2 regions of the Paenibacillus lacisediminis genome follow, and region 2 is predicted to be linked to the other one. Evidence: riboswitches for the same ligand, from Rfam matches in the RefSeq annotation. Region 2 holds a riboswitch; the other holds the start of a gene.
The links. Region 2 has a riboswitch for cyclic di-AMP ahead of ACLD72_RS06820 (phytanoyl-CoA dioxygenase family protein). Riboswitches for the same ligand answer to the same signal wherever they lie in the genome.

Region 1 (3,732 bases), on a different contig from region 2:
CCTGCGTGATGCCGTGAAAGCCGGGATTCGAGATCGCCCCTTTGCCGAGATCGGTCAGGAAGGCGATCGCCGTCGGCGCCAGGATGATGAACGGGTGCGCCAGAATCGCAATCGCGATCAGCTTCATCTCGCGCGGCTCGATCTTGCGGCCAAGGAACTCCGGCGTACGGCCGACCATAAGCCCGCAGATGAACACGGCAAGTATGGCGTACATCAGCATATTGATTAGCCCGACACCTTTTCCGCCGAATACGACGTTCAGCATCATCTCCGCCAGCGGCACAAGACCGCCGAGCGGGGTCAGCGTATCGTGCATATTGTTGACCGTGCCGGTCGTCGCCGCCGTCGTCACGGTAGTGAACAGCGCGGATTGAGCGATGCCGAAGCGCACCTCTTTCCCTTCCATGCTGCCCTGCGAAGCATCGATGCCAAGCGCGTTCAGCACCGGATTGCCGCTCTTCTCGGCGGTGTAAGCAACAGTAAGGAACACAAGGAACAAGACCATCATCGCCGAAAATATAACCCAACCCTGCTTCCGGCTTTTCGCGAATCTGCCGTACATGAAGGGCAGCGACGCGGCCAACGACCACATCGACAGGATCTCAATCACATTGGTCAGCGGGTTCGGATTTTCAAACGGATGCGACGAGTTAGCGCCCATAAAGCCGCCGCCGTTGGTGCCCAGATGCTTGATCGACTCCAGCGAAGCGATTGGCCCGATCGCAATCTGCTGATTCGCGCCTTCAAGCGTCGTTACCGTCAGGGTAGAACCAAGCGTCTGCGGCACCTGCAGCGCGACCAGTACGAGCGTGACGATCAACGCCAGCGGGAAGAAAATCCGCGTATGCGCCTTAACGAAATCCTCAAAGAAATTACCCAAGGTTTTGCCCTTGCTCGTAATGCCCCGGACAAACGCGACTGCGACCGAGAGGCCCGTAGCCGCCGACGTAAACATCATCATCATGATCACAGCCATTTGCGAGAAGTACGTCAGCCCCGTCTCGCCGCTGTAATGCTGCAGATTTGTGTTCGTAATGAAGCTGATCACCGTGTTCATCACCAGCGTCGGCTCCATATTGCCGATACCGTTGGGATTCAACGGCAAGCCGCTCTGCACCCGCAGCAGCAAGTAACTTACCGCGACGAGCATAAGGTTGGTTGCGATAAAGCTGATCGCGTACCGTTTCCAGCTCATGCCCGCGCGATGCTTCAGACCGATGACCGCATAAATGGGTTTCTCGGCCCACCCGAATATTTTATCCGTGCGGTTGGGTTCGTTAGAGAAAACGTGATACAAATAATTACCGAGCGGTTTGGCGATCAGCATTAAAATACCGATTACGATTATGATTTGCAGTATATCCATGACCGTTCCTCCCACTATTAGAGGTAGTTCAAAAAGTCATCTTTCCATGACGAAGCCGTTCAAAGAAGAGGACTCGACGTCGAATCTTGAATTCAGCCGGGCCTTCCGTTGCTCACGTACCCAAAACGTACGCTCCGCTACTCAGTCCCTAGCTTCATCCAACCTTCTCGGTCCTAAAAACCTGACTTTTTGAACTTACACTATAAACAAAACTCGACGTTTTGAACTTTCACCATAAACAAAACTCGTTAAAACTTTTCCGGATGAAGCAACGCATAGATTAGATAGATCAGCAATGCAAACGTAAAAATCAACACGATGGTCATTCGCGTTCGCCTCCCGTATCCTCCACCGTTTTACCGCACCAAACGACAAATCCAACTATAAGCGCGAAGGCGACGGTCAACGTTAGTACCATCCAAATATCCAGCATCATGACACTCCTCCAATGGTTAATCCGTCAGGTGGCTGAGCAGAAACCCGACTTCCCCGCTTTTTGTGTGCACCACGTAGGAAGCACCGAGTTGCTTATAAATCGCATCCGGGTGCCACGCCGTCGTCACGACAGTTACCGCCCCGCACGACCAGCGGGAAGCGACCTGCAAATACTGGCAGCTCAGCGGCAAGCTGGTCTCAAAGATAAACACGCGACCGATCGGAAATGCGGGCACCCCGCCCATTTGATTACGGGTGGTATTTACACGCAAAATCTCATCCACTCCCAATTCCCTCAGCAACTTTTCTTCCCTTTTATTATTGGTTAGGACCGCTACCGGGACTTTTCGGTACAATAGCAACTGAACGAAGTTTCTCCCCGCTTGATTGGAAGCGGCCACTAAAATACGGCTTTTCTCCATAATTTCCTCCCCCGGATCAAGAAAGAAGGCAACAAAAAAGAAGCCTTGGAAAAGAGGAACCTTTTCCGCGGCTTCTTGCAGTCGACCCGACCGGCCCGCGACAAAATGTTGCCTCTCCACACGCTTACGAGGTTAGCTGACGGATTCGGGCGTGAGAGTCGCCCTACACCCGGCATTTGAATATGCCGGGTGATTCACCCCATGAAGCCGGCTAATGGCTTCTATTGGTTCCCCCGTTCCTTGTGTCTTTCAAGGATTCAGCGATACATGAAATCATCATTTTCAATTACAGCTAGCTGACGATTCGGGCGGTGAGAGGCGCCCTCCGTCTTTGACAAATGAGTTATGACCGATGATGACGCCCCCAACGGTTTCGATCGGCTTGCTCTCACACAAGCTTCGGCTCGTTGACTTCGTATTCGATCGGCAAATCCATTCAGAATCGAATGGCCATTCAATTCATGGATTGTATCTTACTCCTTAGCTAAATTGTTGTAAAACGATGCAGCTAGCATATCCGTGAAAAAAAGAAACTTTAAGATGAGGTTAGCGCTCTCAGAACATTAAATCTTTATTTTCCTCGCAAATACTCATGATTATATGGCTTTTCATGTATTTTTACGGAATTTTTACACCTTTGAACGGTTTATTTTATTCCTTTTTTACATTACCTTGAACTATAGTTAGAAGCGGGAATATAGACGGACAGGAGGGGTTACATGTATAAGCCGGAATCGAGGTGGATGCTATGGAAGCCTTATGTAAGCATCACTTTGCTCATCGCTTTCATGACCGTCGCCATGCAGCCGTTCGGACTAGCGTTTGATTTAGTCAACATTGCACTTCTCTATTTGCTGCCCGTGCTATTGAGTGCCGCCCTCTGGGGACTGCGTCCAGCTCTTTATGCCGCAGTTATGGGAGTCTTGGCATTCGATTTCTTTTTCGTTTCTCCAACTTTGAGTTTTACGATCGCGGACTTGCGCTATCTGATCTCGTTTGGCGTTTATTTGGCAGTAGCCGCGTTAACGGCCAGCCTGGCGGTAAAGCTGAAGAGGCAGTTGCTATACTCTAAGCAGAGGGAGGAGCATACAGCCGCGCTCTACGTGCTGAGCCGGCAAATGAGCGATATCACGGACATTCATTCCCTGCTCAATAATGTTTCCCAGCAAGTTTCACAAACCATCGGTACGGAGATTGCGATTTATTTGCCGGGCGAACAAAGCAATTTAGTGCTGACCCATTGCTCCTCGGTTCATAGCGATTGGGGACAGGGCGAAACGGAAAAAGTGATGGCCAAGCTGGCGTTCGATCACGGCGAAGCGGTCGGATACGGAACCAATACCTTGAGAGATTCTCCAGGCCATTACCTGCCGCTGAGAACCGAAGACCGTGTGCACGGGGTATTGGCGCTCAATCTGAAAGATCGGAAAAGCGGGTTCACCACCGAGCAGTTGCGGATGTTGGATGCCCTGGGCGGTATGGCGGCCAGCGCCATTGCTCGCGTGAAAC
Region 2 (3,732 bases):
GTGGCTAGTCCCGATGAAATTCGCGGGCATATCGTCAAAGCTTTTGTCGTGCTGAAAGAGGGGGTAGCGGGTTCACCGCAACTGATCAAGCAGCTTCAGGCTCATGTCAAAGCGGTGACGGCCCCGTATAAATATCCGCGGAAGATCGAATTTGTTGACGAGCTGCCAAAAACGAACACGGGCAAAATCCGCAGAGTAGAGCTGCGGGAGCGGGAGGAACAGGCAGCCTTGAAGGTGAAAAGCTCGATTTAGAAAAAAAGACCCCCGAGCTAAGGCAAGAAAGCCTTGATGTAATTTGGCAAAATCAACGGCGACTTCATCAATCAGTTTCGTGGTAAGAAGGACGGCTCGATGGGATCAAGTGCAAAAGTGCATTTGAATTTCCGCAAATTTCTGCTTTTGAGCGGTTGAAGTGCAAAAATACATCTCATTTGCGGCTATAGGATAAAAAAGCAGCTAATAATAGGAAATGAACTGCATATTTGCAGTTGAACCGCCTGTTTCGGGGAGTTTCGACGAAAATCGCATGCCCTTTTGCATTTCGTGCCGATTTCCCCCCTATTCCTTTTTCCAGCTCCGCATTCCATCGCTGTCATATGGGATTGGCAAAAGTTCGAACGCATATTGTTCCGGCCTTTTCCTCAAATTAGTAAGGAACCTGCATCATATCATCGTTTTGAGGAGGCTGAATACATGGCAAATCCTTATTCCAGCGTGCAATCGCAAAACCCGATCTCATCGGCCCAGCAGTCCGTTAAAAAAGCGCACCGGGCCGTAACGCAAGCCCAATCCCATCCGACTGAAGAAACAGTGGAAAATGCCTATAACGCCATTGAAAAAGCGGAAAAGGCCATTTCCCAAGCGGATGGGCGCATGAATCCGGAACCGCTGGAACGCGCCAAAGAAGATTTGCAGGAGGATCAGGCCGATTTGGCTGAAGCGGAAAGCCAGTTGCGGTAATAAGTACGGCGGCGAGGTTTTAGTGAAATCAAAAATATTACAGAACATGGGTTGACATGAACGCGAATTGCCTTTACTATAGACTCACGCTTAGTTTCCGGCTTACGCGGCCGGAAAACGGGGGAACCATTTTTTTGGGGCGAGTCATTCAGCAATGATTGTAGGGTACCATCTTACCCGAGCCCGTCAGCTAACCTCGTCAGCAGTGGATGGGTCTATATTGCCACATTAAGAGATCTTATTAGGCCCTTTTATAAGGGCCTTTGTCTGTTTTAAGGACCCTGCTGGCGAAGCTTTGCCTTCTCCAAGCGGAGGTCCTTTTTGTATGGACAAATATTTCTCATGAGGGGATGAGGAGAAATGAATACATTGGAAACGTCCGTAATTTTTGATCCAAAGGCGGATGCTTACCCTTCCCGGGTGTATGCCGAGCCGAGATGGCTTCCGCGGCAGGACCCCATCGTATATGGCGAGTGGACCGCGGAAAACGGGATCAGCAAGGAGCAATCGGATTTTTACGCCAAAAACGGTTATCTGTTCCTGGAAAACTTTTTCGGCGAAGCGGAATTAAAGGGCTATCAGGAGAAGGCACGGCGCTTGCGGGAAGCATCCCAGGATTTGACTTCCGATGAAATTATCCGCGTACCCGGTGGGGAAGAAGTGCAATCGATTTTTGCGATTCATCGGAGCCATCCGGTTTTTCAGGAGTTGTCCCGGCATCCGCGACTGCTTGCGATCGTTGAGTATTTTTTGGCGGGGCAGGCCTACGTCCATCAATCGCGGATCAATTACAAGCCCGCATTTACCGGCAAAGAGTTTTACTGGCATTCGGACTTTGAAACCTGGCACGTGGAGGACGGGATGCCCCGGATGCGGGCGCTCAGCTGTTTGATCGCGCTGGAAGACAATTATCCTTTTAACGGACCGCTTATGGTCATGCCCGGTTCCCATCAAATCTTCGTGTCGTGCGTCGGCAGGACGCCGGGGGATTCCTCCAGGGAATTCATCGCGCCCGATCAAGCGAGCTTAACCGAGCTGGCCAAGCGCTGCGGCATTGAAACACCGGTCGGCAAGGCAGGCTCGGTCCTGCTGTTCGACTGCAATTTGATGCACGGCTCCAACAGCAACATCACGCCATATCCGCGCAGCAACATTTTTATGGTCTATAACAGTGTGGAGAACAAATTGGCCGAGCCTTATTTCGGGAAGAAGCCCAGACCCGAATACATGGCGACCCGCACGGAATTTTAAGAAAAAAAGCCGTCCCGGCAGAAAGATCTGCCTGGGGACGGCCTTTTACATAAAGTAGCGCAAAATATCGCATAGTAATTTCAAACCACAACTTTCCGGGAAAGGAGTGACCTCAGGTGAGCAATAAAATTGAAGCCGTACGTGCGGATCATCAAAATTTTGTCGATAAGACCGAAGACGAGGTGAAGGCTGTGCCGGCCACCACGAATGTGAATGAAGCGGTCGAAGCCATTACCGGGCACATCAATAAATACGATGAACCTGAAGAAAAGGAACAACAGAAATAATGCACCAGTGATCTCGCCAGCGGCGAGATTTTTTCTTATTACATGTTCAACGCTTGATTGGCCATTTGCACATCATGGGCTAACAGTTCTTCCAAATTATACGCCGGATAGTAACCGTGTTGGTACATGAAGTTAAATATTTTGGTATGAAGGGCGATGGCGCCAAGCAGATGTTTTTGGAACGTTTCTTTTAATTGAGGGGTAGCCGTCTCCGTAATGGCGTTCGCGTAATTGCGTACGGAGGCTTTAGCGAAGCCAAGCAGGTTGGCCGCGTCAAAACCGGTCATATCGGGCGAAACGTTGCGGGCCATACCTGGAGCCATCGGATAAAATTTGAGCAATTCGCGTATATTGTGCTCCAAGGTTTTGATCGTTTCTGCATAGAGCGCTTTTAACGCCGGGTCCATCACCATCGGCAGTTTCTTTTTGAACGCCACCAAATTGGCGGCTTGCGAGGCGACAAGCTCATGCAGCTCCATTGTTTCATGCCAGGCTAGATGTTCCTGTTTCCATTCGTTGTTCACGATTTCACACTCCAATACTGGTATTAATCCACTATATGCATAATGGGCTTAGATGGGTATTTGTCTATGTAATGGACAATTTTACTACGGCTTCCGGCGATAATAGAAAACGATGGGGTGCATGCTAAAAGTGGTGATTCAGCAACCCAAAAAACCGAAGGAGGTACATGTTTCATGGAACTGGCCGCACACGAAGCACAGGATTTGAATGAACTCGCGTTAAGCTGCGTTAACTCGATTACGAATATGGCCTGTTTTATCAATCAAGCGCAGGACCCTGAACTGAAGGCGATGTTGCAAAAACATCTTCCGCTCCATATTCAGGACTACAACATGAAGGCAGAGTATTTAAGCAAAGCGGAAGGAGCCGCCGAGAAACTGCCGATTCCGGATTTGCAGCCGGTCCTGCAATCTTTTACCCAGGCGTCTGCGTCCCCTGTACCGGTCATGCCAAGAACCTCGATAGAGCAGTTTAACGATCGGGAAATCGCCACCGCTTATTTGCTGACCTTGAAACGGGCGGGCAGGGAGTACGCTTGGGCGGCCATGGAAATGAGCCATCCCGAAATCCGCAGCTTTCTGGAACATGCCTTCTGCATGAGCTCGCACCACGCTTATGACGTATGGCAATGGATGGTGAAAAAAGGCTTTTATCCGTTAGAGGCGGCTCCAATGACGACGATGAATACACTTGGTGCTTTTTACGAGAA

Region 1: linked by a shared signal. The riboswitch ahead of ACLD72_RS04505 (hypothetical protein) and the one ahead of ACLD72_RS06820 (phytanoyl-CoA dioxygenase family protein) in region 2 are both predicted to bind cyclic di-AMP.

What each region holds. Positions count from the first base shown of each region.
Region 1 is NZ_JBKIAX020000002.1:247,892-251,623, forward strand. Features, by position in the region: gene kdpA (potassium-transporting ATPase subunit KdpA) at 1-1,366, opposite strand, end outside; gene kdpF (K(+)-transporting ATPase subunit F) at 1,615-1,692, opposite strand; gene ACLD72_RS04505 (hypothetical protein) at 1,819-2,223, opposite strand; cyclic di-AMP (ydaO/yuaA leader) riboswitch at 2,331-2,496, opposite strand; gene ACLD72_RS04510 (ATP-binding protein) at 2,943-3,732, shown strand, end outside.
Region 2 is NZ_JBKIAX020000003.1:135,195-138,926, forward strand. Features, by position in the region: gene ACLD72_RS06810 (acyl-CoA synthetase) at 1-252, shown strand, start outside; gene ACLD72_RS06815 (hypothetical protein) at 694-960, shown strand; cyclic di-AMP (ydaO/yuaA leader) riboswitch at 1,038-1,180, shown strand; gene ACLD72_RS06820 (phytanoyl-CoA dioxygenase family protein) at 1,321-2,211, shown strand; gene ACLD72_RS06825 (hypothetical protein) at 2,328-2,498, shown strand; gene ACLD72_RS06830 (spore coat protein) at 2,537-2,977, opposite strand; gene ACLD72_RS06835 (spore coat protein) at 3,197-3,732, shown strand, end outside.